2 regions of the Geobacillus sp. YHL genome follow, and region 2 is predicted to be linked to the other one. Evidence: a T-box and tRNA genes for the amino acid it is inferred to sense, from the RefSeq annotation. Region 2 holds a T-box; the other holds one or more tRNA genes.
The links. The T-box of region 2 lies ahead of JCR24_RS01280 (valine--tRNA ligase). A T-box ahead of a tRNA ligase gene usually reads a tRNA of that ligase, here a tRNA-Val.

Region 1 (15,790 bases), on a different contig from region 2:
GAAATTGACCGTAATTTCTACTCTCTCCCCAATCAAGTCCTCGAGCTCGTCGCCAATATCTTCCGCGGGTGGCGCCCCTGTGCGCAACTCGGTCAAAATGGCTTGCAACAGTTCGCGCTCGTCCTCCAAAATGTCCCGCTGTTCTTGCTCCTCATCAAGAATGCGGCGCAAAATTCGTTCGGCATCTTCCCCGTGATCGGCGATGGCTTCTAATAGAGAGACAATTTGTTCGACGGCCGAATCATCCAAATCTAGTTTTTCAAGCCATTTGCGGATCTTTTTCAGCTCTTTCACTGCTTCGCGCAAATGTTTATGTCCCAACGCCTCTTCCTCCTTCCTTTTCTTCCATTCGTTAACTACGTTATGCACCGCTCTTTCATTCGACACGGGTGCGTATCCGAGGAAGAAAGAACGATTTTTTTAGCCACGGGCATGGGGAAAACGGTTGAACTTTGTCGGGGGAATGACAGGTAAATGATAGGACAATTCTACTGTTTTCCTAAAAAATCAACGATTGCCTCTCACCGTTAAGAGAAAAAATGGATATATAGTGGATGAGGTGAATGATGATGGTGCCAGAGCGAAAAAAAGACTTCATCAGCGTCGTCATTCCGTGTTATAACGCATCCCGTTATATTGAGGACTGCCTAAATGGGCTGTTCAATCAAACATATCGCCAGTTTGAAGCGATTATTGTCGATGACGGATCGGACGATGGGAGCGAAGAAGTCGTGAAGCGGTGGATGAACGACCATTCCCCGTTCTTCCCGGTCGTCTATATCAAACTCCCGCGCAACGTCGGTTTTGCCGGGGCGCTCAATGTCGGCTACTTTTTAAGCAAAGGTGAGTACATCGCTGTCCATGACGCCGACGATATTTCCCATCCGGAGCGGTTCGAAAAACAATGGAAATTTTTGAACGAGCACCCGCACATCGCTTTAATCGGCACGAATTACGCCGCCTTTCCCGACGGACACTTCGACCGAAAGACGCCCGCCAACTGGCTCGCTTACGGGCGCGACATCCGCCGCGTCTATGCGGAAGGGAAACATTGCATTTGCCACGGCACGATCATGTTCCGCGGCGCCGTGTTTGACCAACTCGGCGGGCCGACAAGGCGGATTCGCGGCGCCGAAGATTATGAGTTTATTGTCAAATGTTTAAACGCCAAGCTGGAAGTGGAAAATTTGCCTGACATTTTGTACTACTACCGCAGCCATCCGCAACAGCGCTCGCGCCAGTTTTATAAGAAAGGAGGGAGCTGATCATGCGCGTATTCATGGTGCTAGATGGCCTTGACTTTGGAGGAACGGAAACGCACGCCTTCAGCCTAGCGAAAGAAATGGCCGCCCGCGGCGTTCATGTGGCCGTCGCCGCCCGCGGCGGGTCACTGGCCGATCGTTTTAGGGAAGCCGGCTGTTCAATTTATTTCATCGATTTTCCAACAGCGATCGAGATAGACGAACAACGGAAAGAACAGCTCATTCAGCAGCTTGAGGCGGTGATGAAGAAGGAAAACATCTCGATCGTTCATGCCCACCAGACGCCATCCGGCATCCTCGCTGCCACCGCTGCGCGCCGCCGCGGCATCCCGGTCGTCTTTACCGCCCATGGCACGTACTATCCGCCAGCCGAGCTTGAAGAGATGCTCCGTCTTGCTTCTGCTGCGATTGCTGTCAGTCCGCCCGTCGAGCGGCATATTGTCCCGCTCATTTCCAAACGGGTTCTCATCCCGAACGGCATTGACACGAACGAGTTTGCCCCGCTCGGCCGCGGAGGGCGGCAGACGCTTGGCATCCCGGACGACGCCTTGGTCATCGTCTATAGCAGCCGCCTCGCCTGGGCGAAAGCTGGCATTTGTTTTATGTTTTTAAAAGCGTGCAAAGATGTCAAACGGCTGTTTCCGAACTTGCACGCCGTCGTTGTCGGAGACGGCCCGCGCTTTTCTGACGTGCAGAGCCTTGTCCGCCTCATTCACCAAACGTGCCGCGAGTCGTTTCTCCATCTCGTTGGCGAACAAAGCGATATGGCTGTGTATTACTCACTCGCTGACGTTGTTGTCGGCACCGGCCGTGTCGCTCTAGAAGCGATGGCATGCGGCAAACCGGTGCTCGCCGCTGGCAACCACGGCTACTTCGGCGTTGTCGAGCCAAGCGGTTATGCCGAAGCATGGGAGTGTTACTTTGGCGATCACGGCTCGCGCCAAGGGTGCAGCCGCTATCTTCTTTCCCAAGACTTAAAACGGCTGCTTGCCTCCCCCTCATACCGCGAACAACTAGGCACGGCCGGACGGGAGTGGGTGAGACAGCAGTTTCATATCAAAACGTGTGTCGACCAAGTGCTTGGCGTATATGCATCCTTGTTGAAAGGGGAATCGTCATGATGAAAAAGGTGTTGTATATCGGTTGGATCGGCTTTCAAAACGTAGGCGACGAGCTGTTATGGAATCTTTTTGCCTCCTATGCCCGCCAATACGCCCCGGACGTTCAAATCATCCCATCGACGCCCAAGGTCAACTGGAAAGATACGAGCCCGTACGACGCCGTCGTGCTCGGCGGCGGTTCGCTCTTGCTTCCAGGCTACATGGCCGTTTTGCAAGAGGCGCACGAAGCTGGAAAACCAATATGGATATGGGGAAGCGGCATTGACTGGATCGGTGAAGCTGAAACCGACGCCTTGTGTGCAGGCGCTAAGCCAGCGCTTCACCGCCACTTTTCCGCCAACGACGTCGAGCTGTTCCGCACCGTCCTCGCCTCGGCCGCCTTTGCCGGCATTCGCGGCCCGCTCAGCGAAGCGGTATTAAAAACGTTAGGCGCCTATCCTGCAAACGTCCGCGTCATCGGCGATCCAGGGCTGTTATTGCAGACTCCCGCCTCAGCCGAACCGCCAAACAAAGAAAAAACGATCGGCATCAACTGGGGGACGACATACAATCGCCTATTCGGCCAACACGAAACACTCGTCGAAGACACCCTCGCCCGCGCTGCCAAAATGTGGATCGCCTCCGGCTACCGGATTCACTTGTACATCGTCTGGCCGAACGACCGCTCCGCCTGCGAGCGGCTGTACAAAAAAATTAACTGCCCGGAGCGCGTCACCTTCGACCGCGCACTATATGACGAACGGCAGTTCATCGAGCGGCTTCAGCCTCTTGCCGCCACCGTCAACTTCAAACTCCACGCTAATTTGTTGTCCCTGGCCGCCGGCGTCCCGGCCGTCATGCTCGGCTACCGGTTTAAAGTGTTCGACTTCGCCGCCTTGCTCGGCCTTGACCGGTATGTCGTCTCGACCGCGAGCCCGCAGCTTGAAACAGATTTGATCGACACCGTCGCCCTCGCGGAACAACACCGCCGCCGGATCATGGAACAATACGAAACCGCCCGCCGCCAGTACATTCCGCTCTTGCTCGAGCCGTTTGAGCGCGGGTTGTTTCGATAAGGGGGAGGCGCGGGCTTTCCCTTTTTTCATGATGAACACTAATTTTTTTAAAAAAGTGTTTGACAAACGAGGAAGGCATATATATAATAAAAAATGTGTTTGAAAGCGATATGACCTGTTAGCTCAGTGGGAGAGCACTTCCTTGACAGGGAAGGGGTCGGGGGTTCAAGTCCCTCACAGGTCATCACAAAACACCTCGATCTCGATGGAGATCGAGGTGTTTTTTTATTGCCCCGCCGCCTATGCGAACACAAAGTGTGAGTAAAATATTTGTGGGTGAAATTCAGGAAGGATCCCCGACGAGCATAGCGAATTTTTGTTCGCCACGCTCGTCGGGGCCACCAATCCAAAAACAAATCTCATGTAAAAAGGACTCTCTCCCTGCTATGATGGTGATGACCAACATCCATAAAACAGGAGGGAGGGAGTCCATGAAACTTCTTACCACATAATGGCCCCTATTAAAAGAGTTGGAGGAGCAATTATATAGATGCAACGAAGAAGTTTAACATATCCTTGACGGAAAAGCGGTTGGCCTCTTTTCGACTGTCGGAGGAAAGCCACAGGCTTCTCTGTCACGCCAAGGCGTGACGGAGGACCGAACAACCGCCTGCTTCACAGACCCATATATGGGTCTTTAAGCGGCGTTGTTCGGTCGCCCGACAGTCGATCAAATACTGGGTAAAAGTTGCAAATGGTAAAGCTTCAAATTGCATCTATATAGTAAGAACTCTTCAAAAGGTGTTCGCTGTCTTGTTGGCCGCCCTTTTGGAGGAGATTGATCAACAACTGGCGGAAGCGCGGGACAAGCGGCGGTATCAGCTGAAAGATAAACGGCCGACCACGATCCAAACGCTGTTTGTAAATTATCACTTTATTTCGGAACAAAAGAGCCATTTTTTTGCACATTCCTTCAGAAAGCCCTCTCCCCTTTTCTGAAAGAATGTGCTAAATTTTTTGTGAATTATTTCGGAAGAGAAAATCCATCGATTCAGAGGAGGGGGAGGAGGACGTGATTCAATTTCATGACTTTGGCATTGACGTCCAAACGTATGCAGAGCGTGGAAAAGAAAACGACTTCCCTCTTCTGACACAGTGTCCGCATTGCCGGGCCAAGCGCCCGTTACACCGCCACGGTTACTATGAGCGAAACGCATTGACCCCACATGGTGATTATCGTATTTGGATTGTCCGGTATCGCTGTCGGGAATGCTTGAAGACGGTGAGTGTGCTGCCTTCCTTTCTCCTCCCGTATTTTCAGTATACGTTGTCCGCCATATGGCAAGTCGTGAAAGAGCAGTTGGGATTGACCGAGGGGACGAACCGGGCTCCGTTTCTCCCGACAAAGGACGGCATCATCTTTTATGTCCGGCGGTTCTGCCGAAACCTATCAAGCCTTCACAGCTTTTTTGCGAGGCGGTGGAGGATCATAGGCCCTATCGTGAAAAAAGAAAAGGAACGGGCTTCCTGGTGGATCCGGACGTTGGAGAAACACGGTCTCTATTCGGTCATCAGAGACATGTGGGAGGACGGATTCCGACACCCTTTTGCGAATCAAATGGGATCCTGATTTTACATACATATCCTAAATTGGAAATGGTTGAGGTTCCCACAAACCTTTCCTATCGACGGAGAAAAAGCGATCCGGTACGATAAGGGCAGACGGACCGGAACGGTCCTGATTCCAAGTGAGACAAGGAGGAGATTCGAATGGATGAGTCGATGAGACACGACATTGCCCTGTTTCGGTACGGGCTAATCGCTCCGTTGGTGAATGGGCAGGTGGAACCGAAGGCGTATCTGAAAGAGGTGAGCGAGCGAGTGCACCATGTTCCCCACCAGGGCGACAAACGAATCGCAGCCAAGACGATCCTCGATTGGTGCACCCGATACAAAAAAGGGGGCTTTGACGCCTTAAAGCCGAAGCGCCGTTCGGACCGCGGCCACTCAAGGCGTCTGTCGCCCGATGATGAGGATCATATTTTAGCCCTAAGAAAAGAACATCCCACCATGCCCGTGACGGTGTTCTACGAACACCTGATCGAGCAGGGGGAAATCCCAGAAAATCATACCTCTTACTTTACTATATACCGATTGTTGAAAAAACACAACCTTGTCGGGAAAGAAATCTTGCCCATGCCGGAGCGAAAGCGCTTTGCGTATGACCAGATCAATGAGCTTTGGCAAGGGGACTTATCCCATGGACCAACGATTCGAGTCAATGGGAAAGCCCAGAAAACGTTTTTGATCGCCTATATCGATGACTGCTCGCGGTTTGTGCCGTACGCGCAGTTTTTCCCTTCGGAGAAGTTTGACGGGCTGCGGATCGTCACGAAGGAAGCGGTGCTTCGTTGCGGGAAGCCGAAGCGCATTTACTCGGACAACGGGAAAATTTATCGATCCGAGGTGCTGCAGTATGCGTGCGCCGAGATGGGAATTACGCTCATCCACACCCAGCCGTATGACCCGCAAAGCAAAGGGAAAATCGAACGGTTCTTCCGCACCGTACAGACGCGGTTTTATCCGCTGCTGGAGTTGGATCCCCCGAAGTCGCTCGAAGAGCTGAACGAGCGCTTTTGGAGGTGGCTTGAAGAGGAGTATCATCGAAAACCGCACGCCTCGCTGGACGGAAAAACGCCGCATGAGGTGTTTCAATCGCAAGTGCATCTCGTGTCGTTCATCGAAGATAGCGATTGGCTGGATGCGATTTTTCTGAAGCGGGAGCACCGCAAGGTCAAAGCCGATGGAACGATCACCTTGAACAAGCAGCTGTATGAAGTGCCGCCCCGGTTCATTGGGCAATCGATTGAACTCCGCTATGACGAACGGGGCGTCTATGTGTACGAAGATGGAAGGAAGGTGGCGGAGGCCGTTCGGGTTCGTTTGGAGGACAACGCCTATGTAAAACGCCATCGGTCCCCGTTTGCGGCGATTCCGGCGAAGGAGGGAGAACACGGTGTATAAATCGTTTTACTCCCTTTCGCGGGAGCCGTTTGCGAAAGAAACAGACCCGTCCGAGGCGTATCAAGGGGCGCCGTTTCAGGAAGCGTTGCGGGCGCTGGAGTACGTGAAACGAACCCGGGGGATCGGGCTGTTGATCGGAGAGCCGGGGGCGGGCAAGACGTTCGCCCTTCGGGCGCTGAAAGAATCATTGAATCCATCATTGTATCATGTCGTCTACTTTCCGTTATCCACCGGAGGCGTGATGGATTTTTACCGTGGTTTGGCCTTGGGATTAGGAGAGGAACCGAAGTACCGCAAGGTAGACCTCTTCCGCCAAATCCAGCAGGCGATCGAGCGATTGTATCATGAACGGCGGATCACGCCGGTGTTCATTTTGGACGAGATGCATTTAGCGAAGGATGCATTTTTACAGGACATCGCGATCTTGTTCAACTTTGAGATGGATTCGACCAACCCATTTGTCTTGATTTTGGCCGGGCTGCCCCATTTACAGGGGAAGCTGCGGCTCAATCAGCACCGCCCTCTCGACCAGCGGATCATCATGCGATACCGGATGGGGCCGCTGGAGAAGGAAGAGGTGGCGGGCTACATCAAGCATCGGATGAAACAGGCCGGGGCGAAGCACCCGATCTTCACCCCATCGGCGTTAGAGGCGATTGCCCTGCAGTCGCGGGGATGGCCTCGGGTGATCAACACGTTGGCCACGACGTGCCTGTTATACGGGTATCAGCTGAAAAAGGACGCCATTGACGAAGAAGTGGTGCGCATGGCCTCAGAGGAAATGGGGTATTAGCATGAAAGGGGCCGAATCGGCCTCTTTTGTGCTTTTTCTTTTCCATCGGTCCATCAGGCGCGCTGGAAATCTTCATCTGAAAGAGCGTGCAAACGTTCCGAAAGAATGTGCAAAATCCGGAACAATCCGCAAAAATTTTGCACATTATTTCCGAATCCGCCTGAAATAATTTGAAAAAGGGATTCTGAAATAATGTGCTAATTTACAATCAGTTAGAAAATATAACGCAACAGATTATGTCGTTAGCAATGGTACATTACAAACGATAAACGTACGAAAGCCTCCTAATGTCGGGAGGCTTCGCTATTCTAACGTTAAAAGCGGACCGTTTATTCGCAACCATTCTTTGCGTTGTTCATAATCAGGAAGAATCGAATGGACGAAACGCCAAAAATCGTTCGAATGGTTTGGATATTTTAAATGCGCTAGTTCGTGTACAAGTAAATAATCAATAACTGGTATAGGTGCCATCACAATCCTCCAGTTTAAATAAATCGCTCCGCTACTCGTGCAAGTCCCCCATCGCATCTTTTGTTCTTTTAAAACTACTTTGGAAGGTGCTACAGACATTCTGGAGCTGTAAATTTTTAGGCGCTCATCTACTTTCAGCTTCCCATGACTGATATACCAATCTTTAAATAATTGATACAGCTCTCTTTTTCTATCTGATTCAGTTAGATAACTAGGAACGTTCGCAATAAACCTTCCTTGTTGAAAGGTTAATGAAGCTAGTTCTATGTCCTCCCTTTTATGCACCTTTAGGCGATAGTTACGACCAAGATAAGGAAATTTTTCACCGCTGACAAACTCTTTTGGTGCTGGTGGATCAGCTATTTCATTGAACTTGTACCACTTTTCTAGAATCCATGGAGCCTTTTTATATAATATCGAATTAAGTTGATCACTTTCCATATTCTCTGGAACAACCACTTTGACCCCATCAAGCCACTCTACAGAAATCGTTACATGATTTTTGTTTGGAACGTACTCCAATGTATATTCTATCGTTGTTGTACCGTATTGAAAGCTAGGCATCGTATATTCCCCTTTCGTGATTCAACTAAATTTTAACGATCGCTTGAGCGGGGGTCAACGCGCAAACCACTATTTCTTAGTTTTCAATATTTATAAGAATGTAGTAGTATAGGCCGCCTAGACAGTAATTTGGCAAGGGGAGCGATTTTGAATTGTCTTATAAAACTACAGACACATTTATCCAATTTAATTTAAAATGGTATAATAAGGTTATATATTATAAGTTAAAATTTGTGATTACTTGGTTGATAGGATACTTAATGAACGGTGAGTGGACAAGCATTATGTTGAAAGGGCTAAAAATCTCATCACTGTCTTCATGGTTACGCACTGATGTTTCTGAGTCTGCGGACAAGTTGTACCGGCATAATTTGATACAAGAGAATAAATCTTTTAGAGCTAATGCTATCGAGGACTTGAAACCTGTAATTAGGGCAGCACATGACGATGCAAGATTTAGACTGCGGAAGGCTTTCCAGGATAATTTGGATCCTTTGGGGGAATGGGATGATGATTTTGACCCTGCTGACGGATACCCTGAAGTATTTGATTTGACAACCCTTAAAGGGTACTTCGGCGAGTTCTTTTCTGGAGTGATTGCAGAGAATTTTTCGCCGTTTGGTGAAAGTAATTGGCAGGTCCCAGTATTTTCTTTTAGATGGCATGATACCGCATTTGACCAGCTCGAGATGTATCGCCAGACCGGGCAAATGAAGGAAGCAATAATGGGGCGTACAGGTGATGATTGTGTCGCTTTTGTATTAGATAAGGATAGGATTACAAAGATTCTTTTTTTGGAGGCCAAATGCACCGCAAAGCACGACCCGAGTATGATTGCTGATGCACACACCAAGATTAGCAGCACAAATTTGATACCAGTTGAGGTTAGACGGATCATTGAAGTTCTGCAAGATTACAAAGAAAACACGACTGCGCAATTATGGATTGCAGCTCTACGCCAACTATATCGGTCTGGAGTTAGATTCGAACGATACGATTGTGTAAGCTATGTCTGCGGACAATCTCCTGTCCGAAAGAGAAGCTGGATTCCACCTGACGCGCCTCATTCGAATTACACTGGCGGTCGAAAGCTGGAGGCTGTCGAGATTCAATTGACTGATGTGGAAGAACTTATCAAAGATTTGTATGGGAAGGACGACTGAGCAGTGGCGGACTATTTTGATTTAACGTCGGAGCAGTTTAAGAGTATTCGGGCTGAGTTGGCCGGAGACACACTACCTCCGTCTTTCGCAAAACTGTATAGTCAGTATACACGAGTGAGAATGAACCAGCCCGGTCTCAGGGGATGGAGAAGTGAGGATTTCTCTGCAAGGCTGGCAGATGCGGTCACATTAATTGATGTAGGGCTCTATGAGCGGGATATGGGAGGCGAGGACTGGAGGAGTGCCCTTAAACGTGCTGGAGAACTGTTAGAATGGCTGTCCCACCCTAATTTGAATACCGACCGACTACCACTGCGCTTGCTCTCAGCGGGTGTGTACCAGTTAGCTGGCTATCCCGCTCTTGCGCTGGGGCTATTGAACAGTGAAGCACCGGATTCAGGTGATTCTCAAATTCTGACTTCGTTACTCATGGCCGATTTTCCGAAATTGCATACCCTTATTAACGACTATTGGGGAAAAGAATTGGTTGTGGCCCGTGATCGGAAGGGGAAGAATTTTCGTCAGATCCACACTTCTGATTTTAACGGGCGCTTCGTCGATGAAATCATAAAGGCGCTCGGGATTTTGTGTGCGTATATGCGATGGGGTGATACGGATCGCCTAGAAAAGGCGCAACAGAAGTTGCAATATTTGTCCGAACTTATGATTTATAGCAAAGATAGCTATTCCTGGTTACTGTCGAAAGTTGTTTCTGAAGTTGTGCGGGAGTACGTCAACAGTTCAATGAGAGTTTATGTGGAAAAGCTCCAGAACGGAGTGTCCGATTATGGAAAGAGAGCCTTTGAGAGGTATCTTCGGAGTAATTACAGGAGTCGCAAATCGCTTGCATGGTATTCACAAGTTCGTGGAATTGAACGTCTGTTAGTGGACGGGTCATTCGCATTATGTACACCAACCGGTTCCGGAAAAACGACGATTGCGGAACTTGCCATCATACAAAGCATGTTCCCTACTAAAGATGAGGAACTCTTCTCTAGTGTAGGGCCAATTACAATGTACTTGGTCCCGTCACGGTCGCTGGCCACCGAGGTGGAGTCGAAACTGGGGACTGTTTTGGGAAAACTGGGTAGTTATTCTGTTAAGGTCACAGGTTTGTATGGTGGTATTGATTGGGGACCTATGGATGCATGGGTCACATCGACCGATCCAACCGTTCTGGTGTGTACCTACGAAAAGGCGGAAGCGTTGATTAGATTCTTGGGGCCATTATTCCTAAATCGTGTTTCGCTCGTGGTCATCGATGAGGCCCACTCTGTTCAGTTCAATGGGAAAGGCTACGATGGTCTTGTTAATGCAGATGACAGAAGTCTAAGGCTCGAAATGTTGGCTAACCGTTTGTTACAATATATAGGCCAAAAACGAATTATCGCGCTTTCTGCGGTAGCGGATGAAAATGAATCACTTGCTCATTGGGTGGCCGGAAGCGAAACGGCGACACCTGTTGTATCGACCTATAGGAGTACTCGTCAACTTATCGGGCGCCTTGAATGGTCTCGGTCCGGTGAATATGAGATTTTTTATGATATCCTGAATGGTCATTACTTGGGATTCAGTGGTGATGGTGGAAGAGATAATGTTCCATATATCCAAAAACCATTTACACCGTTTCCAATTCCGTATCAGTCACTACCCAAGAAGTACAAGAATGAAAAAGTCGGAAAGCGGCAACGCCCCTATCTGTTTTGGGCTGCTCTCCAATTGGCGCAGCCAGATGAACAGGGAAAACAACATTCTGTTTTGATTTCGGTTACCCAAAACATCAGTGGTTATGCTAAAGATTTCCTATGGGTTCTGAACAAAAAATTAGTTCAACAGCAACTTCCCAAATTTTTTACACCTCCATCTGATCCAGAACGTCTTGCGTTGTTTGAAAAGTGTTTGAATGCTTGTGAAGACTATTTTGGGAAGGAATCCTATGAATATCAGCTATTGAAAAAGGGGATAGTGGTGCATCACGGAAACATGCCTGGGATAATGGCTCGGCTACTTGTGGAATTACTTCAGAAACGAGTCGTCCACATAGCGCTCGCAACATCGACACTCTCTGAAGGTGTAAATCTGCCTTTCGAAATAGTTATTATTCCAACGTTGGTACGAGATCAGGAGCCTCTTCCAGTTTCGGAGTTCAAGAATCTTGTCGGGAGAGCAGGTAGACCTGGATGGGGAACAGAGGGTAGGACACTGGTCTTTCTTGAATCTCGTCCGAGTGATTACAGTAGTCAAACGGCAAGAAAGAATTATAAAACCATAATCGACAGGATAACACAAGAACAATTGCCTAAAGACGGTGCAACAGAAAGTAGTCCACTAGGAGCTCTGATGACATACATTGCAAAGAAATGGGTCCAAATTTCTGGTTCAAGATCACAAGCAAAGTTTATGGAGTGGCTGGAAAAAACGGCTCCACTTACAGATTCGGTGGAAGGGGACGAACGGGACTTACAGGAAGCTCTCGATTCCTTGGACGGATATCTACTCTCAATCATTGTTGAACAAGAGGCTATGTCCGACGAGGAGATGAGTAAATCCGATCTTGAAAACCACCTCATTGACGTATGGAGAAAAACATACGCCTATTATGTGATGAAGAACAAAGAGTTTTGGGAAAATGTGTTTGTGACTCGGGGGAGTGCTATTCGTGAGAGCATATATCCCGATTACGATACAAGACGACATCTTTATCGAACGAGTGTTTCGCCTCGATTCGGTAAAAGGGTGCTCGATGGATACCGTAGGATAAGGGACCACTTATTGACCGGAACGGATTATTCAGAGTGGTCTACCGAAGAACGGCTGAAGTACATTGTAAAAACGGTAGATCAAATCAGTAGTCTCGAGAAATTCAAAGTTTCTGATGGTTATGGATCAGGAAAGAGCTTTAGGAAATGGGATGAGATCCTAAAGTGGTGGCTGAACCCTAGTGGATCCGTTCAAAAACCCACGAAAAATCAAGTTTCAGGATGGATCAAGTTTATCAAGAAGAACTTTGAGTACCTGTTTAACTGGGGACTTGGAACAGTCATTGCATTAATTTGGGATGATGCCAACGAGGGTGTTCTCCGAGAGATCACCATTGAAGATTGGCCCAAAACCGGACTTCCGTGGATCGTGTTTTGGCTGAAGGAACTTATTACTTGGGGGACGTTAGACCCTGTGGCAGCTTTGTTGTTGGCGCACGGTATTGACCATACTCGATCTGCTGCAGAAACGAGGGCACAAGATTACTATGCAATCAGCACGGGACTGCCTGTGGATGAGGTTTTGAATCCGAGACGCATCAAAGAATGGGCTGACAAATTTGTCGACAATGAAATATCTTTATCGGCAGAATCTTACCCGAAGGAAATCAAAGTCGAACTCACTCGAGACTTTAGTAAGGCCAAAGTAAAGGATTGGAGAGTGGTTCCAGTGATTACAGAAGACACTATTAGATGGATTGATCCGGCGGGATACGAGTTTGCAATATCTGAAATTCCTTCCCAATGGCATAAAAATATGGAGTTAACTCACGACTTTATTCTTAACACCGATACTAAGACTGTTAAGGTATTCAGGTACCTCTGATATGGTAAACTTGAGGTACACCACCGTACTTTGGAGAAGAGAACATTAAAGCTTATTTTATTATTGTATTTCAACGTGTTTTGCTCATTTTATTTTACAGGTTCGGTCAAATCGAAGTTACTGCTCCCGTGTTTTGGAGACATTTTGGGTCAAGCGTAGTTACGGGTCACATTGGGATTAATTCTTTCACCCTTCCTAGTTATGCTTCAACTAACGGATGGTGTTAGTGCAAGACATGCAGCGGTCAAAAATCAACAATAAAATTTAACGGAGCCAAAAATTTAAAATATAAAATGTGGTTTGTGTTTGTTTTATACATTGACAAATAATTAGCCGTTAAAAATTACATTAGAGTGTTCAGTATAACGCTTCTAATCACTTGACGTAAGTATGGCGCCTAGCACTACGTTGGCAGTACAGAAGTTAGGAGCGAAACACAAAATAATAAAGAAAAAGGGAACAGTATTGCGCCCCAACATCTTGCAGTTTAGCGGTGCTGTACGATATAATTAAAAATAAGAAATGAGACTTGCGTTTGACTTACGATTGACAAACGTTGAGTTGACGGACTTTTTGACTAACGTATGACTTACGTTTTGACTGGCGTAACTGAAAAATGCCTAGCGCCACCTTGACAGGGTGGAGGTCGCTGGTTCGAGCCCAGTCGGAATCATCGAGCGAAATCCCTTGAGCTGGAAGGCTTCAAGGGATTTTTTGTTTATCCTGAATCCGTGACAGAAGTGTATCAAAAATGCTGGGAAACCCAATCGTGTCGAGACTTCGACTCCATTTCGAATGTTCACCTATTAGGTGAAGAACCCCGAGTGCAATATTTTGTTGATTGATCCAGTTTTCTTGGCAGCTTTGAACGCGTCTTTATCACGGATTCAGGTTTATGTTGTCGTTTTTATTACCACGGGTAATAAAACTATATTGAGCAGGTAAAAAGGGATGCATATGAAAAATCATCAAACAAGAACAGTCTATGTCATATCAGGCCCCGCTGGGGTTGGCAAATCAACAATTTCAACAGCATTGGCGAACAAGTTGGAGCGTAGTGCGTATATTTCCGGCGATGACATCAGCCATATGCATATCAATGGACGGAAAAAACCGTGGGAAAGTAAAGAAGAGCTTTCATTAATTTGGGATAATATTCTAAGTCTTGCAAGAAATTTTGTAAAATACGGCAATGATGTGGTAGTGGATTATATTGCCTTTCCCCAAGAAGCGATATGGTTGTATGAAAATGTAAAGGATTTAAACGTAACGGTTATGTATGTTGTTTTGTGGGCAGATGGGAAAACGTTAAGGCAAAGGGATGAGATGAGGGCCCCCGAGCAACAAATGGGGGAACGCTGCCTCATTTTGCTGAATGAGTTCCATGCATCAGGATTCGATCGAAAGCATCTTTTGGATACTAGCGGGAAACGTAAGGATGACATAGATGAGATGATTGATGAAATCATGAGCAATCAAAGATTTCGAATTGGTTAAAAGATGTTTCATTGGCGCTGCTCTTTCCTTGCCATCGCGAGTTGATTCTCACATCAGCAATGACACTGAGGACAGCAACCGCCCTTGTTCGCTTTTTTATGGTCCTGTCTGGGAACACAAACAGCCCGTTTTCAGCGGGCTTTTTTTCATGATATGATAATGGCAAAAGAAGAAAGTTGCAAAAGAGACAAAGATGAGGGATGGACATGGCGCATAACTTTCAATTTCTAGAAGGAAAATGGGATGTGCTTGCCCGAGTAGGGGAGACGGCCGAGCGGCATGTGCATCAAAACCCAAACGTGGCGATCAGCGAGCTGCGAAAGTTGGCCGAGGCGATGACGAAATACATATTGGCGCTCGAAGGCATTCGCGAAGAGCGCGGCACCGATCAGCAAGACCGCCTCAAGGTGCTGCTGTATGAACAAATCATCCCAAAAGAGATATATGACATCTTCACGATGATCCGCTTAAAAGGCAATCAAGCGGTGCATGATCCCCATTATGGGGACGTGCATGAGGCAAAGACGCTATTGCACATGGCGTTTCGCCTAGCTGTATGGTTTATGGAAGTGTACGGTGACTGGTCGTTCGAAGCTCCCCAGTATCGAGAGCCGCTGCCGCCATCGTCTGAATCGACGGATGAACTGAATCGGCTCATCGAATCGTATAAACAGCGGCTTGCCGACTTGGAAGCGGAGCTTTCGCACATCCGTGAGACGGGGTTGTATACGAGTGCCGAGGAAAAACAAAAGCGGCGTGACTATTCGCGGCGGGCGGTGGCGAATTTCGAACTGACTGAGGCAGAGACGCGCCTCATCATCGATGAACAGCTGCGGGCGGCTGGCTGGGAGGCTGATTCGGAAAAACTGCGCTTTGCCAAAGGCGCGCGGCCAGAGAAGGGGCGGAATTTGGCGATTGCCGAATGGCCGCTTCGGCACGGGGTTGCCGATTATGCTCTTTTTATCGGCTTGGAGCTGGTCGGCCTCATTGAAGCGAAACGCGCAAGCAAAGACATCCCCGCCGATATCGAACAGGCAAAACAATACGCCCGTCTCGTTGTGCGCCATGGGCAAGAAGTGATTCACGAGCCGTGGGGGGAGTATTTCGTTCCATTTTTGTTCGCCACCAACGGCCGTCCGTACGTGAAACAGCTTGAACAAAAGTCTGGCATTTGGTTTTTGGACGCCCGGAAATCGACGAACCATCCGCGCCCGCTGCAAGGCTGGTATACGCCGGACGGGTTGAAACAGCTGCTGGAACAAGACATTGAACGATCCGAACAGCGGCTGCGCGATGAGACGTTCGATTATTTGAA
Region 2 (15,790 bases):
GATGAGGTCATGACCGGATTCCGCGTCGATTACCATTGCGCCCAAGGGTATTACGGCATTGAGCCGGATTTGACGTGCCTTGGCAAAGTGATTGGCGGCGGCTTGCCAGTCGGAGCGTACGGGGGCAAAGCCGAGATCATGGAGCTTGTCGCGCCGAGCGGCCCGGTGTACCAAGCCGGCACGCTTTCCGGCAACCCGCTCGCCATGACGGCCGGGTACGAGACGCTCCGCCAGCTGACGCCGAAAACGTACGAAGAGCTTGGCCGCAAAGCGGCGCGCCTTGCGGATGGTCTTCATCAGGCGGCGGAGAAGTACGGCATTCCGCATACGATCAACCGCGCTGGATCGATGATCGGCTTTTTCTTCACGAACGAGCCGGTGGTCAACTACGAGACAGCGAAAACGTCCGACTTGAAGCTGTTTGCCGCCTATTATCAGGAAATGGCGAATGAGGGTATTTTCCTGCCGCCGTCGCAATTTGAGGGGCTGTTTTTGTCGACGGCGCACAGTGATGATGATATTGAATATACGATTGCCGCTGCTGAGCGGGTGTTTGCCCGTCTGCGTGGATAAGGAAAGGGGCTGCCGACGGTCGGCAGCCCAATTTTTTATCATACCGCCTCTTTTCCGTTCATACAATGGATAATGTCATAGAAACTATTTGCCGAAGGGACGGAAGGAGGAGGCCCGGTTGGAGCAATCGTATTTGCGTTTTTCATTGGAAGAATCGGTCTGGTTTAAAAGAGGACAGGAAGTCGCCGAGTTTTTATCCATTTCTCTTGATCCGGTCATTTCCGTCGATGAGTACGACCAATATATTACGATCCGCGGCGCGCTTGAGTTGAGCGGCGAATTCCGCCAAGCGGACGAAGGGCAGGCCGAAGCGGATGACGACGTGTTTGAGCTGGCCAGCTATCGGTTCATTCAGCACATTGCGGTGCGCGAAGACGGGATCAGCGAACTGTCGCACCGGTTTCCAATCGATATTACGATTCCAAAAAACCGCATTCGTTCCCTTGAGGATGTATACGTGACGGTTGAATCGTTTGATTATGATTTGGATGAAAACGGAAGATTGCTGATCACTGCCGACATTTCGATCAGTGGGATCAGTGAAGCGCCGCTTGACGATGATTTGCCGGACGATGAGGAGGACGATGAGCCGCTGTTTGCCCCGTTTGAATCAATCGCCCGCAAGGAAGCGGCCGGTGAGGAAGCGTTTGCTTCCGTGGATGATCTCGCCGATGAGGCGGATGAACAGCCGGCTTTTGCCGCCGGCGAAACGACGGTTTCCGTCATGGAGCCGGCCGCCATGCGTCATGAAGAAACGGAGGCTGAGGAAGAAGAGGAGGCCAAAGAGCCGTTTTTGCCGCTTGAGACGGAAACGAAGACGGTCAGCGCACAGACGGAGGAAGACATCGCTTCGCTGCTGCCGCCAACTGAGGCGAAGGTATCGATCGGGGCGGCGAAAAAGGCGGTTGAGGAAGAAGAGGAAGAAGAAACGAAAACAAAAAGCGAAAATGCGCTTTACTTGACGAAACTGTTTGCGAAAAGCGAGGCGGAAGAGTTTACGAAACTGAAAATTTGCATCGTCCAGCAAGGAGATTCATTGGACAAGATTGCCGAACGGTATGATGTGACCGTCTCGCAGCTTTTGCGCGCCAATGATTTGGAAAGCCCAGATGACGTGCACGAGGGGCAGCTTTTGTATATTCCGGCCATGGCGGGAAGCCGTCCTTTCTCATAAAAGGGACGCTTTCCGTTTCTTTTGCCGATAAGGGGGCGTAACGATGGCCGCACAGTCTGACCGATATGATGCTGTGCTCGTCCAGTATGGGCTTCGTCCAGTGCGCATGGAGCAGCGAGGCAAAGCCGTCAAGGTATACACGAACCGCGGCGTTTTCGCTTTAAAGACGCTTGAAAGCGAGCAAGAAGCCGCCGCCGTTTGGCAGTCTCTTCAGCATGGCGGCCCCCGTTGTCTCCCGCTTTACCTGACGCGGCGGCGGTCGCTGTTTGCCACAGAAGGCGGCCGTCTTTATTATTTGCAAGCATGGCATGACGGCGAATCAAAGGTGGAGAAGGATGCCGTGGACGCCTTTTTTCGCGAGCTCGCCCGCCTCCATCGCACCACCGTCCGCACGATCGAGGTGAGTGAGGAAGAGGCGGCGGCGTACCGAAAGAAAAAAAAGGACGAATGGCAACGGGCGCGGACGGTGTGGGAAGAACGGATTGAGCGGTACGAAGCGGCGTGGTACATGTCTCCGTTTCAGCTCCAATGCTGCACGTATTTTCATGAGGTGATGCGCGCGTACTCGTTCGCTGAAGAACGGCTCGATGTGTGGGAAGAGACGCTCAAAGAGACGAAGCAATGGCGCATCGCTTGGGTGCACGGCAAAGCGCGCCTCTCCCACTATATCCCGCCGTATTGGATCAGTTGGGAGCGGGCGCATTGGAATTCGCCGCTCTTTGATGTGATCGCCGCGCTCCGTTTTCACGTACAGACAATGCCGCCGCTTGGGCGCGAGTGGCTTGAAGGGATGGGGGAGTACGAGAAGGAGTTGCCGCTGTCCGACGGGGAGCGGGCGTTTTTATACAGCCATTTGGCGGAGCCGCGTGGGTTTGTCCGCTGTTTGGAGCGGTATGAGGCCGCTTCGCGAAACGAGCGGAACGAACGGGAATATGTGGCCGCGTTGCAGCGTCGTTATTTGGCGTTCAAAAATATGGAGGCGCTCGTTATGCACCTTGTCCAACGCGACGCCGTGCGGCAGCAGGAAGAAGCGGTAGACAACGAACCGCCGGCGGATGAAAGCAGCAATGATTAAATGGGTTTTGAATGCAGCCCAAACAAAACGGCGTCGCACTAAATCCATTCCAGATGGAGCGCCACCGCAATGAAAACGAAGATGGCCAATAAAATGACATCAAACGTTGTTGGCAGAAAAATGGTGCGGATCGCTTGAAAAATGGTGAGCGGGATGATCACTTGGGCGCAGACGGCGCGCACTTGCCTCAGCCACGGCGGCCACGAATACGGGTTGAATCGCCGCATCGACATTCCCTCCTTCTCCGGTTTACTATACAATATGAAACGTGCGATGGTTTGTCACCAAATGCACACGGATGGAATAAATAAATAAAAACTTGGCAAAGATGATGGACAATGGTAGTATAATAATCGAATCATGACGACAAAAGCGAAGACGGGGAGGAGTACAGCGGTCCGCGCCTGCAGAGAGGGAAATCGGAAGCTGCGAGATTTCCTAGGATGACGGCTGCTGGAAGGTCGCCCTTGAGCTGCTTCTTTGAAAGGCGCTGCTGCCGAGTAGAGGAAGCCGGCATCATGCCGTTATGCCAATGAAGCGCTTAAGCTTCTAGAAGGCCGGTCAACCAAACTGATTGTGGGCTCGCCAGCCGATGTTTCACCGGTGGGTTGGCCGTGTTGCGGTTCTCTTCATCACCAGCCTTCTAGGCTTAAGAAAAAAGGTGGTACCGCGAAAGCAGCTCCTTTCGTCCTTTTTGGATGAAAGGGGCTTTTTAGCTTGCCGGCTGTGCGGCATTGCTTAGTGGGAAGCCGCCGTCGGCCGCATTGTCCATCATGTTGAAGGAGGGAAATGAAACATGGCACAGCACGAAGTGTCGATGCCGCCGAAATACGACCATCGCGCCGTTGAAGCCGGGCGCTACGAATGGTGGCTGAAAGGAAAATTTTTTGAAGCGACCGGTGATCCGAACAAACGACCGTTTACGATCGTCATCCCGCCGCCCAACGTCACCGGCAAATTGCACTTAGGGCATGCGTGGGATACGACGCTGCAAGACATCATTACGCGCATGAAGCGGATGCAAGGGTATGACGTTTTGTGGCTTCCGGGAATGGATCACGCCGGCATCGCCACCCAGGCGAAAGTCGAGGAAAAATTGCGCCAGCAAGGGCTGTCGCGCTACGATTTAGGCCGGGAAAAATTTTTAGAAGAAACGTGGAAGTGGAAGGAAGAATACGCCGGCCATATTCGCAGTCAATGGGCGAAGTTAGGGCTTGGGCTTGATTACACGCGCGAGCGGTTTACGCTTGACGAAGGGCTTTCCAAAGCGGTGCGCGAAGTGTTCGTCTCGCTCTACCGGAAAGGGCTTATTTACCGCGGCGAGTACATCATCAACTGGGACCCGGTGACGAAAACGGCGTTGTCGGACATTGAGGTGGTTTATAAAGAAGTGAAAGGCGCGCTCTACCATATGCGCTATCCGCTCGCCGACGGCTCCGGCTTCATCGAAGTGGCGACGACCCGTCCGGAGACGATGCTCGGCGATACGGCCGTTGCCGTGCATCCGGATGACGAGCGGTACAAGCATTTGATCGGCAAAACGGTCAAGCTGCCGATCGTCGGCCGTGAAATTCCGATCATTGCCGATGAGTACGTCGACATGGAGTTCGGCTCTGGGGCGGTCAAAATTACGCCGGCGCACGACCCGAACGACTTTGAAATCGGGAACCGCCACAACTTGCCGCGCATTCTCGTCATGAACGAAGACGGCACGATGAACGAAAACGCCTTGCAATACCAAGGGCTTGACCGGTTTGAATGCCGGAAACGGATCGTCCGCGATTTGCAAGAACAAGGCGTTCTCTTTAAGATTGAAGAGCATGTTCACTCGGTCGGCCATAGCGAACGAAGCGGCGCAGTTATTGAACCGTATTTGTCGACGCAATGGTTCGTGAAAATGAAGCCGCTCGCCGAAGCCGCCATCAAGCTCCAGCAAACGGACGGCAAAGTGCAGTTCGTGCCGGAACGGTTTGAAAAAACGTATTTGCATTGGCTTGAAAACATCCGCGACTGGTGCATCTCGCGCCAGCTTTGGTGGGGGCACCGGATTCCAGCTTGGTACCATAAAGAAACGGGTGAAGTGTACGTCGACCATGAGCCGCCCAAAGACATCGAAAACTGGGAACAAGACCCCGATGTGCTCGACACATGGTTCAGCTCGGCGCTTTGGCCGTTCTCGACCATGGGCTGGCCGGATACAGAATCGCCGGATTACAAGCGCTACTACCCGACCGATGTGCTGGTCACCGGCTATGACATTATTTTCTTCTGGGTGTCGCGCATGATTTTCCAAGGGCTCGAATTCACCGGCAAGCGCCCGTTCAAAGACGTGCTCATCCACGGCCTCGTCCGCGACGCCCAAGGGCGGAAAATGAGCAAGTCGCTCGGCAACGGCGTCGATCCGATGGATGTGATCGACCAGTACGGCGCCGATGCGCTCCGTTACTTCTTGGCGACCGGCAGCTCGCCGGGGCAAGACTTGCGCTTCAGCACAGAAAAAGTCGAAGCGACGTGGAATTTTGCTAACAAAATTTGGAACGCCTCGCGCTTTGCCTTGATGAACATGGGCGGCATGATGTACGAGGAGCTTGATTTGAGCGGCGAAAAAACGGTCGCCGACCATTGGATTTTAACGCGTCTCAACGAAACGATCGAGACGGTGACGAAGCTCGCTGAGAAATACGAATTCGGCGAAGCGGGGCGTACGCTGTACAACTTTATTTGGGACGACTTGTGCGACTGGTACATTGAAATGGCGAAATTGCCGCTTTACGGTGACGACGAAGCGGCGAAAAAGACGACGCGCTCCGTGTTGGCGTATGTGCTCGACAACACGATGCGCCTGCTTCACCCGTTCATGCCGTTCATTACCGAGGAAATTTGGCAAAACTTGCCGCATGAAGGCGAATCGATCACCGTCGCTCCGTGGCCGCAAGTGCGCCCTGAGCTGTCGAACGAAGAAGCTGCGGAAGAAATGCGGCTGTTGGTTGACATCATCCGCGCCGTCCGCAACGTCCGCGCCGAAGTGAACACGCCGCCGAGCAAGCCGATTGCGCTCTATATTAAGGTGAAAGATGAACAAGTGCGGGCGGTGCTCATGAAAAACCGCGCCTATCTTGAGCGGTTCTGCAACCCGAGCGAGCTCTTGATCGATACAAACGTTCCCGCGCCGGACAAAGCGATGACGGCGGTCGTCACCGGCGCCGAGCTCATCATGCCGCTTGAAGGATTGATCAATATTGAGGAAGAAATTAAGCGGCTTGAAAAAGAGCTTGACAAATGGAACAAAGAAGTCGAGCGCGTCGAAAAGAAACTGGCGAACGAAGGATTTTTGGCGAAAGCGCCGGCTCATGTCGTCGAAGAAGAGCGGCGCAAGCGGCAAGATTACATGGAAAAACGCGAAGCCGTCAAGGCGCGCCTCGCCGAGCTCAAACGGTAGACAAACGATCTAGCTGTTGATTATGATGAAGACGAATCCGCTTTCCTGTGGATTCGTCTTTTTCGATGGATCATGATGGAAGGTTGGCATATTCTGAGAAGAGGTTTGTTGTCAACATATACTCGCTTTCACCAGGCTTCTCGATGTGTGGCGCATCTGCCGCATGAAGCCGGCAGGGGGCGGCAAGACACCAATGGAAAAAGGAGGATGATGGACATGGTTCGAACGTATGAAGAAGCGGTCGCTTGGATTCACGGGCGGCTGCGGCTTGGCATAAAACCGGGATTGAAACGGATGGAATGGATGATGGAAAAACTTGGCCACCCGGAACGCCGCGTCCGCGCCGTCCATATCGGGGGAACGAACGGCAAAGGGTCAACGGTCGCCTATTTGCGCTCCATTTTGCAGGCGGCGGGCTATTCGGTCGGCACGTTCACCTCGCCGTATGTCGAGCAGTTTAACGAACGAATCAGCATAAACGGCCAACCGATTCGCGATGAAGAGATCGTAGAGCTCGTGCAAACGATCAAGCCGCTTGCGGACGAATTGGAACGGACAGAACTTGGCGGGCCGACCGAGTTTGAAGTGATCACGGCGATGATGCTGTATTATTTTGGAAAACAGAACATTCAAGACATCGTGCTCGTCGAAGTCGGGCTTGGCGGCCGCTTGGACTCAACCAACATCATTTATCCGCTCGTTTCCGTCATTACAAACGTCAGCTACGATCATATGAACATTTTAGGCGATACGCTTGGGCAAATCGCCGCGGAGAAAGCCGGAATCATCAAATCGGGCGTGCCGCTTGTGACGGCGGTGAAGGAACCGGAGGCGTGGGAAGTGATCGCCAAAACGGCGGCGGAGCGGAAGGCGAAAACATATCGTCTCGGCGTCGATTTCATTGTTTCCGACCGGCAGGCGACGGTGGAAGGGGAGCAGTTTTCGCTTGTCACGCCGTTTTCTGAATACCGCGATGTGCGCATTCACATGCCCGGCGCCCATCAAGTCGAAAACGCGGCGGTGGCGGTGATGGCGGCCGAACTATTGCGGCTTGGCTATTCGTTTTTGATCGACCCGGAGCATATCGCCGATGGGCTGGCTGCAGCTGCTTGGCCCGGCCGGTTTGAGCGGGTGAGCGACAAACCGCTCATCATTCTCGATGGCGCCCATAACGAAGCCGGGATTCGCTCGCTCGTGGAGACGGTGCGCGCCCATTATCCGGACAAACGCGTCCATGTCTTGTTTGCCGCTTTGGCGGACAAGCCGCTTGAGCGGATGATTCAACGGCTTGATGAGCTCGCGGATACGATCACGTTTACCACGTTTGATTTTCCGCGCGCGGCAGCAGCGGAACAGTTGGCGGACCTTTCGTCTCATCCGCAGAAAGCGGTGACAGGTGATTGGATCGGCTGGGTCGATGGGAAGAAAAACCGAATGGGGAGAAATGAGTTGCTGCTCATTACGGGATCGCTTTACTTTATATCTGAAGTGCGAAAACGTTTAAAAAAATAATGCCAAGCGATGAAAAGGCTTGATATAATGGAAGAAAGATAGTCCTTTTGGCGTGGGAGGGGAGGCGCATGGAGCGGTGGCGCGGCTGGCTTTTATGGGGAATGTTGTTTTGGCTGATGACAAGCCTATGGCCGATGAAAGCAGGTGTTGTGTATGCCGATCAAACAGAGGGGGCCATTACGTTCGTTTCGGATGAGAAGATCGAGGGATGGGCGACCGCACCAGGGAGCGGCAACGGGCAAGGGAACAGCATTCGCTACTTTATGATTCGCATTCAGCCGAAGGAACAAAGCGGCGCGGCAGTCAGCTACCGAGCCGAAGCGGTGGAAGCGCCGGCGGACCGAAACGGGGAGAAAAAATATACGTTTTCTCTTGATATGCGCGGGAAGTGGCCGTCGGCTTCGGGAACAAGGGCGACTTACCAAATCACTGTCGATGCGTATCGCGTGTTGGGAAATGGAAAAGAGGATGTGTATTTTTCATTTCCACAGATGCCTTATCTATATACGAGGCAAATGGAGGCGAGCACGGCGAAATTGGATTTTTCCCTTGCGTTTTCACAGCCGGAATACGCTAAGCCGCCGAACGGCGATGCCCAAGGCCGGCTCGATGTGACGCTCATTCCACAAGGGGCCGTTTCGTCGCCCGTCCGTCCGCCGATCGATGTTGTGTTTGTGTTTGACGTCTCGGGCTCGATGACATGGGAGAAGCTTTCGAGCGCCAAGACGGCGCTCCGTTCGGCTGTCGATTACTTTAAAGCCCATTCGCATCCGAACGACCGGTTTGCCCTCATTCCGTTTTCCGACCAAGTGAAACAAGTCGTTCCGTTTGGGGATCAGCCGAATGTCGCCGCCCAACTCGAGAAAATTCGGACGGTCGGCGACAGTTTGACCGCTGGAGGCGGCACGAACTATTCGGCGGCGCTGTCGCTTGCGCAGTCGTATTTTAACGACCCGGTGCGCAAAAAGTATGTAATTTTCTTGACAGACGGGATGCCGACCACCCTTAACGCAACAGAAACAATCACCTATCGGGAAGTCGAACGGATTCTTTGGTTCTACTACTATACAGGAGAAAAAATCACGGCGCCGTTGCCGCTGACGTACGAATTGTATACAAATGGAAAGGCCGGCATTCGTTTTATCGACAAACGCGGTTTTTCCCGCTTGTTTACAAGCGACGGATGGGACTATGTAAACGGTGCTGATATCCCTCTAGGTCGAAGCGACTATCCATTTAGTTACAGCAGCATAGAGAAGAAAATTCGTGATCATGCTATCAATGTGGCTAAGGCGCTCGGAATGAACAATATTACGCTTTATTCGATCGGTTTTGGCAGCAACGATGAAGTCGATATGAGCTTTTTGCAAACGCTGTCCGCGACTGCCGGCGGCGAGGCGCGGCAAGGAACGACGCAAAATTTGACCGCCTTGTTCCAACAGTTTTCCCAGCTTGCCACCACGCCGGCGATCACAGGAACGATCCGCATCCCGCTTTCGTCGTTTGGCGGCAATGTCGCCGTTGCGGAAAACGGCCAAGTATGGCTGGATGAAAATAAGCAAAATGCGTATATTTCGTTTTCGATTCCGTATGAGGTCGGGAAGCCGGCGCCGGCTCCTATTACGATTCCGGTTTCCGTCTCCTTTAAGCAAAAAGGGACCTATACGTTGACCGCAGAGTTGACATACCGCGATGTGTATGGGCAACTGCAGCCGCCGATCGCAAAATCGGCCACGATCTCGATCGTTGTTAAGGTTCATAGCTTGACGCTTGGCGATTACAAACCGACGATGAACGTTGACGAAATGCAAACCATTCCAGTGACGATCGTTCCGAGCGACGCGACGAACAAAACGCTTGCGTGGACATCAAGCGACCCGAATGTCGCATCCGTAGATCAAAACGGCATGGTGACAGCGCGAAAGCCTGGAACGGTTACGATCACCGTCCGCGCGACTGACGGCAGCAACGCGTCGGCATCGGCGGTCATCAAGGTGATGAATCTGGCGCTTCAAGGTATGGAGTTCCGCAACCCAATCGTACGCATGAACGTTGGCGACCGGCTGGAGGTGGCGCCAGAGCTCCGCTTTATTCCGGAAAATGCAAGCGACCGAACGCTCCGCTCTGTTGCATCGTCTGACCCGCGCTTTGTCAATGTTGTCCAAGAAAATGGCCGATGGTATTTGGAAGCAGTGGATGTCGGCTACGCGGTTGTGACGGCGACCGCCAATGCGAGAACGCCGGATGGCAGGCCAATTCAAGCCTCAGTGTGGGTCTTTGTCCAACCGCGTGAAGATGAGGGGGGAAGCGGCAGCAGTGGTGGGCGTTGGTGATGATGGAAAAAGCGGCCTCCTGAATTGGAGAGCCGCTTTTTTTCGTTTGTCCAGGGGATCGAGAGGATGAGAGAGGGAATTTAGCCGTCTTCGTTCACTCAACTTCAAGCCGGTCGGCGACGAGCGAGATTTGATTGACAAACGGCAATCCTGTTCCTTGTTCGACTAACACCCGTGGATTATATTTGATGATCAGACGAGATTGTTGCATGTCAGAGCTTGGAATGAAGTTCCCCGGCTCACCGTCTTTCGGCTCGATCCGGCCGCGAAAGGCGTTGATGACGAGCCCGTTGATGTCTGTATCCGGAGCAGCCGCTCCGTTCCCGCGGGCGAACAACCCGCCTTCAATGTACAAATACGATCCGACAGCATAAATCGTCGCGCTGCTGTCCGTATAAAAATACCCTTTTAAGTTCGGGATTTCACTTGAGTCTTGAAATTCATTGATGCGGGCGATATCGAGCGTGCCTTTGGACAACAACACGAGCCCTTTTCCATCCGCTCCGTCGATATGGCTGTTGTAAATGGTCGTCTTGCCAGTGACGTAAATGCTCGCGTTCAACGCCAAGTTTCCGGTGAGCGTCAAATCACCGAACACGATCAAATTGCCGCGTACAGCCGCTGTTGATTTTGTCGGTCCTTCAATGCGGAGATCGCCATTGACAATGAGCCATTGGTTTTGGCCATTTTGCCGCACGTCAATGTCGCGATAAAGGGTGATCTCCTTCCCTTCTGCGTCCAACCAAAGCGGCTTGTCTTTTGGCATCTGATTGATGGATTGTTCATACGGCGTTTCGTCGTCTGTCACGACCCGAGCCAATTTCCCTTCTTGCTCAAGCTCCCGCGCTACATCGAGCGGCGGCTGGTGATCGTTTTCAATGCGCTCGATATACGCTTGTTGGGTTTCAGGCGACAACGGCGAGAGACCGGCCGCTTGAAGCAATTTATCTTTCACGGTGCGCTCGAAATCAGTATCGATGAAATCGTCCGTCTCTTGTTGAATGAGAGGGCCGCCATCGTCCGGCCATCCTGGGAAGAAAAGGCCTTCTTCCATTTGGAAAGCTCGGCCGCCAGTCTTCCAGCAACTGCTCGTTTGCGTGCATGAAAACAGCAGCTTGTCATGAATGTGCCAAATCGAATCGCTCATTGATGCGGGCAGTCCGGCATCGATAGGAGCGATCGTTAACTCGCCGCTTTTTTTCACGTAGTTTGCCGCGTTGCTGATGTAAGCGCTTTGTCCGGCGTATACGTTTCCTTGCTCCACGTAGACGCCGCCGTTTAAGATGACTGTTTCTTTTGATCCGAGCGCGTATTTGAGAAAGCTGGGCGTATTTGTTAAAAAGACGAGCCGTTTGACTTTCCGCTCGCGATGGCCGTCCGTAAACGGTTTGGACAAATCGAGCGCGCGGAGGAACACTTTGTTCGTCGGAATGTTGTACAAGCGATAGGACACGTCTTCCACCTCCACGCCGTAGCGCGCTTTCAGCTTGCCGGCGATCGTATCCGGGCCGGGGGTGTCCTCGTTAATGCCGAGAAAGGCATCCCATTGACTGGGGGTGAAAATGTCATGACGAACAAAAAAATCGTCGTCTGAAAGCTCAGCTTTAAGTCCAGCAATTGCTTCATTAAGCGCTGTTTTGGCTTCATGAAACGATTCGATGTTCTCGACGCGCACCGCGGTAAATCGCGCTTGCTGGACGGCGACTGTTAAAATCGTCAAGCCGAGCAAAAAAAAGAGGGTGATCATGAGCATTGTTGTCACCAAGCTGTAGCCAGCAGCGTTCAAGCGCAGTCGGTTCATCGCGGCCCCTCCCTTCATAGGACAAAATTTCGGAACGCAATACTTAAAAGCCGAATTCTGTTGTTAATGTAAACGGCGGCACATACAGCCAACCACTCGGATCGGCGTGTCGACGGTCGGAGACAATGAGACGGATCGTCATGACGCCGCTGCGGCACAGGTTGCCTTCTTTTCGTGCGCAACGGAATGAAAACGATGAAGAGTCGTCCAGCAAAAAGCGGGAAGAGGTGATCGTTTCGCCATTGATCGCGAGCGCGCCGTCTTGGATGGACATCGTCATCCGCTCGATGCTTTCCGGCTTTTTCTTTTCACGGGAGACAAGCCCGGTGTCCGCATCGGCTTTGAATTCTTGGTTTTTCACAAAAGTGACGGCCGTTAACGGCTTGTTTTCTTCTTGACTTTCCATTCCATCCGGAGAGAGCGTGTACAGCTCGTTCATTATTCGGGCCATGGCGTAGTCCGCTTCGCTGCGCAAGTCGTTTTCGATGCCGATGCGCTCGTAGGCGCGAATGCCGGTTAAAAACACCGTGTAGATAGCGCCGATGATGAGCAAAGAAATGGAAACGGCGGCCAACAGCTCGATCATCGTCATGCCGGCTTCGCTTCTAGCGGATTGTTTCATCGGTGATCACTCCTTCGACCCACGCCGTCTCGTTCGTGCGCTCGCCCCAACGGACGGAGGTGTATAATTTGATCATGTAGCCGCCGGCGTTTGATTCGGCTGCTTTTTCCGTTTCAGCGCGGATGCGCGCCTGCAGCGGCGCAGGCAAGGAAGTGAATTTCGACGATGAAGTGAATGCATCCCATGCCTCCTTGTCGTATCGGACAAGGTAAACGGAAGCTTCGTAACGGACATTGTTGATTTTCGGGGCGAACTGCGCTTCACATACCGTATGCAGTTGGCCAGATTCACCGGGAAAAAACAGCGCCGCCAACGATTCGTTGCCGCAATCGTCTTTTGTTAGCTCAAGAAACGGTGTTTGATGGTCTTCCATATACTCTTTTAGCCGGGAGAAATCTGCGTTTTTTTCAAAATAGACAGCGACGCCGCGGGCGACGTTGACGGCCACCGTCCGACCTTGGTTGTAAGACGTATGCATCATCGCATTCGTGAAAAAGTAAAACAAACCGATCGCGACGCCCGATAAAAGAGTGATGGCCAGCAACGTTTCGATCAACGTAAATCCTGCTTGACGACTAGGAAGAGGAAAATTGCTTCCCGCCATTTGTCATAACCTTCTTTCAAAATATGTAACTTTATTATACAATATTTTCGAGTCGAACCATGTAGAATTTTAGGATAAGAGAACGAGCAATGGCATATTTGTCGCGTTATTGCCAATGATACGCCGGGAAGGAACGGGTGGGCATGTGGAAAGAGGCGGTTGTTTACGTTGTTGCATTCATAGTGGCGCTGTTGGCCGTTTGGCTGCTGCCGCTTGGCTTCAGCAGGGCCGGGGGCGCGGCGGTGGTGGCGGCTGCCTTTTTGGCTGCGGGGCTGGCGCAGTTGGCCGAATCGGCGATTCCGTTATGGCAAATCGTCCTGCTCGTCGGGCTTTTGCTGTTGGCGGGCTCGTATTTGCTTGATCGTTGGTTCGGTCCGCTTCTTTACCGGTCGGTGGAGACGGAGGAAGCTGGGGAACGGAGAAAGGGAGGATGGAAAGAGAGTGGCGACCGGACGGCAGCGGGCGATAGGTACGGGACGATGGTCCAGAATGCAACGGAAAATCTAGTCGATTCGGCCTGGCCGGCAGCTTTTGGACAAAACGGCGCTTCTAGGGAATTTCAAGGCGCTGACTCGGGTGGGGAGGCGTTGCGATCGCACGTGCAGGAAACCGGTAACACCGCTTCAGGAGCGTCGCCTGCAGAGTCGGAAGCAGCTTCGGGAGAGACGGAGCGGGCGCCGAAATCCAGCGAGGAGCCCTGGGAAGAACAGACTGTTTTCTTGCTTCGATCGATGGATGGCATAGAGGAAGCCGCTTCCGATCCCGGAGCGGATCAAACCGAGCCGGAGGAGCTGCTTTCGTTGGATTCGGCCGATGCGGAGCAAAAAATGCGCTCCGTGGACCGAGACGATGCCGAGCAAGAGGAGTTTTTCCCGTTGGATTCGGATCGTGTGGAGCTGGAGAAGTTGTCCGCCTTGGATTTGGATGCAGTAGAGCCGACCGCCATGACGGGTGACGGTGGCGGGCTGAATGTTGAGCCGGCGCGCCGTCTGCGCGATTGGCTCGATGAGCTGCCTGTCTCGATGACGCCAGACATCGAAGCGGCGGTGCTGCAGGCGGGAGCGGCCGCCGACGGCCGCGGCCTGTTGCAGGCGCTTGATCTCAGCCATGAAGAAGAGGAGGGGCAACTTTCCGCGTTCATGTCTTCTAGCTCGGCGGGCGTTTCTGCTGTAGAAAACGGGCTGCCTTCCGGCCAGGCAATGCCGCGTGAAGGGGCGCTTTTGGAAGAAGCAATGCCGGGTATTGTCGACTGTTCGCTGCCGGAAACGGACGAGGCTGCCGAACCGCCCCGTCAGGAGGACGCGATGAAAGCAGAGCCTGACAGGCAGGAAGGGCAACGAGCGGAGCATGGCCGGTCGGAAGGCGAACAATCAACCGAGCGCCGCGAGCCGGAAGAAGATGGGCAAACGGAAAGCCGGCGGGAGAAAGAGAGCGAACGGCCAGCGCGAATGATCGGTCCGGAAGTCGTGCAGGCGGTCGTTCTTGAATTGCGCCTCAACCGCCGTCGTTTGGGCGCCGCCGATTACGAGCGCTGCATACGCCGCTGTTTGGACGCTCCGCTTTCTGACCGCGACTATTACGTATTGGCCCGTTTGTTAATGGAACATTATGTAGTAGAACAACAGTACGGCAAGCTCGCAGCGTGGCTCGAGGAGCTCGCTGACCGTTTTCGCGCCTATCCGGCTGTGGCCGAAGAGTTGGCGCTTTGGCGGCAGTTTGCCGCAACACTAAACAGTTGGGGTGAACAAGATGAAAGCTAGCGCGCAAATCATTGGGCTGCCGATCATCAGCATTGCTGACGGTGCACAAATCGGCACGGTGAAAAGTTTGGTGATCAACCCGGACAAAGGATCGATCGATTTTTTGACCGTCGAACAAGACGATGTGCAACTCAGTTTAAAGGCCATTCCGTTTAAAAAAGTCGTCGGCATCGGCGAGTTTGCCGTGACGGTGGAGCAAGGGCACGATGTGATTGACCTCTCGGAAATTCCGATCGCCAATCAGCTCGTCAATAAGCAAATCCGGATTAAAAATACGAAAGCCATCACGCGAAAAGGGCAGCTGCTCGGCGAAGCCCGCGAGTTTTTTGTTGATGAAGAGTCAGGGGATATTGTCGGCATCGCTCTTCAGCTCGAGAAAGGGGAAGCGGTGCTGCCGGCCTCGGAAGTGTTGACGTACGGCAAAGATATTTTGATCATCAACGACGGAGCGAACGAGTCGCTTCTTGATGACCCGGCGGAGTTGTTGAAGGCAGAGAGCATCGAGCCAACCAGCGTTATGGCGGAAGAGGACGTTTCCGCGCAAATGGAGGCGATGGCCGAAAGCGCGGAAAATGTTGAAGCGCTGCAGTCGCTGAGGGAAAAACAAGTTGCGCTGTTGGCTGGAAAACGGCTGACAAAAGATATTTATGATGCAGACGGCCGCCTGCTGTTTAAAGCGGGCACTCTGCTTGGAGAAGAGGATGTGCGCAAGGCGCAAGAGGCGGGGCCAAGCGTCATCGTCGATGTCTCGATGAATGTGGAGGCGTAATGGAGGAGGGTCGGCGGTGAAAAAGGCTGCCGCGTGGAAATTGTTTGTTGTCATGGCTGTTTGCACCGTTTATTTTATCGCTTTTTCGCATCTGGGCACCTTCGCCTATGATGTTTTGGCCCCGGATG

Region 1: it has a tRNA-Val gene. The T-box ahead of JCR24_RS01280 (valine--tRNA ligase) is inferred to sense a tRNA for this amino acid. The anticodon was not compared.

Annotation. Positions count from the first base shown of each region.
Region 1 is NZ_JAEIGB010000003.1:274,890-290,679, forward strand. It holds gene JCR24_RS05825 (hypothetical protein) at 1-321, opposite strand, end outside; gene JCR24_RS05830 (glycosyltransferase family 2 protein) at 570-1,265, shown strand; gene JCR24_RS05835 (glycosyltransferase family 4 protein) at 1,268-2,383, shown strand; gene JCR24_RS05840 (polysaccharide pyruvyl transferase family protein) at 2,380-3,438, shown strand; tRNA gene JCR24_RS05845 (tRNA-Val) at 3,551-3,622, shown strand; partial or broken gene JCR24_RS05850 (UPF0236 family transposase-like protein) at 4,108-4,341, shown strand; gene JCR24_RS05855 (DUF6431 domain-containing protein) at 4,451-5,008, shown strand; gene JCR24_RS05860 (IS481 family transposase) at 5,149-6,402, shown strand; gene JCR24_RS05865 (ExeA family protein) at 6,395-7,195, shown strand; gene JCR24_RS05870 (M48 family metallopeptidase) at 7,499-8,230, opposite strand; gene JCR24_RS05875 (hypothetical protein) at 8,491-9,393, shown strand; gene JCR24_RS05880 (DEAD/DEAH box helicase) at 9,397-12,978, shown strand; gene JCR24_RS05885 (P-loop nucleotide/nucleoside kinase family protein) at 13,930-14,475, shown strand; partial or broken gene JCR24_RS05890 (DEAD/DEAH box helicase family protein) at 14,682-15,790, shown strand, end outside.
Region 2 is NZ_JAEIGB010000001.1:270,029-285,818, forward strand. It holds gene hemL (glutamate-1-semialdehyde 2,1-aminomutase) at 1-573, shown strand, start outside; gene spoVID (stage VI sporulation protein D) at 692-1,747, shown strand; gene ysxE (spore coat protein YsxE) at 1,791-2,822, shown strand; gene JCR24_RS01275 (hypothetical protein) at 2,861-3,049, opposite strand; T-box leader at 3,189-3,518, shown strand; gene JCR24_RS01280 (valine--tRNA ligase) at 3,619-6,261, shown strand; gene JCR24_RS01285 (bifunctional folylpolyglutamate synthase/dihydrofolate synthase) at 6,478-7,773, shown strand; gene JCR24_RS01290 (VWA domain-containing protein) at 7,842-10,106, shown strand; gene JCR24_RS01295 (hypothetical protein) at 10,201-11,907, opposite strand; gene JCR24_RS01300 (PilW family protein) at 11,951-12,529, opposite strand; gene JCR24_RS01305 (type IV pilus modification PilV family protein) at 12,513-13,133, opposite strand; gene JCR24_RS01310 (hypothetical protein) at 13,277-14,893, shown strand; gene JCR24_RS01315 (PRC-barrel domain-containing protein) at 14,883-15,662, shown strand; gene JCR24_RS01320 (G5 domain-containing protein) at 15,679-15,790, shown strand, end outside.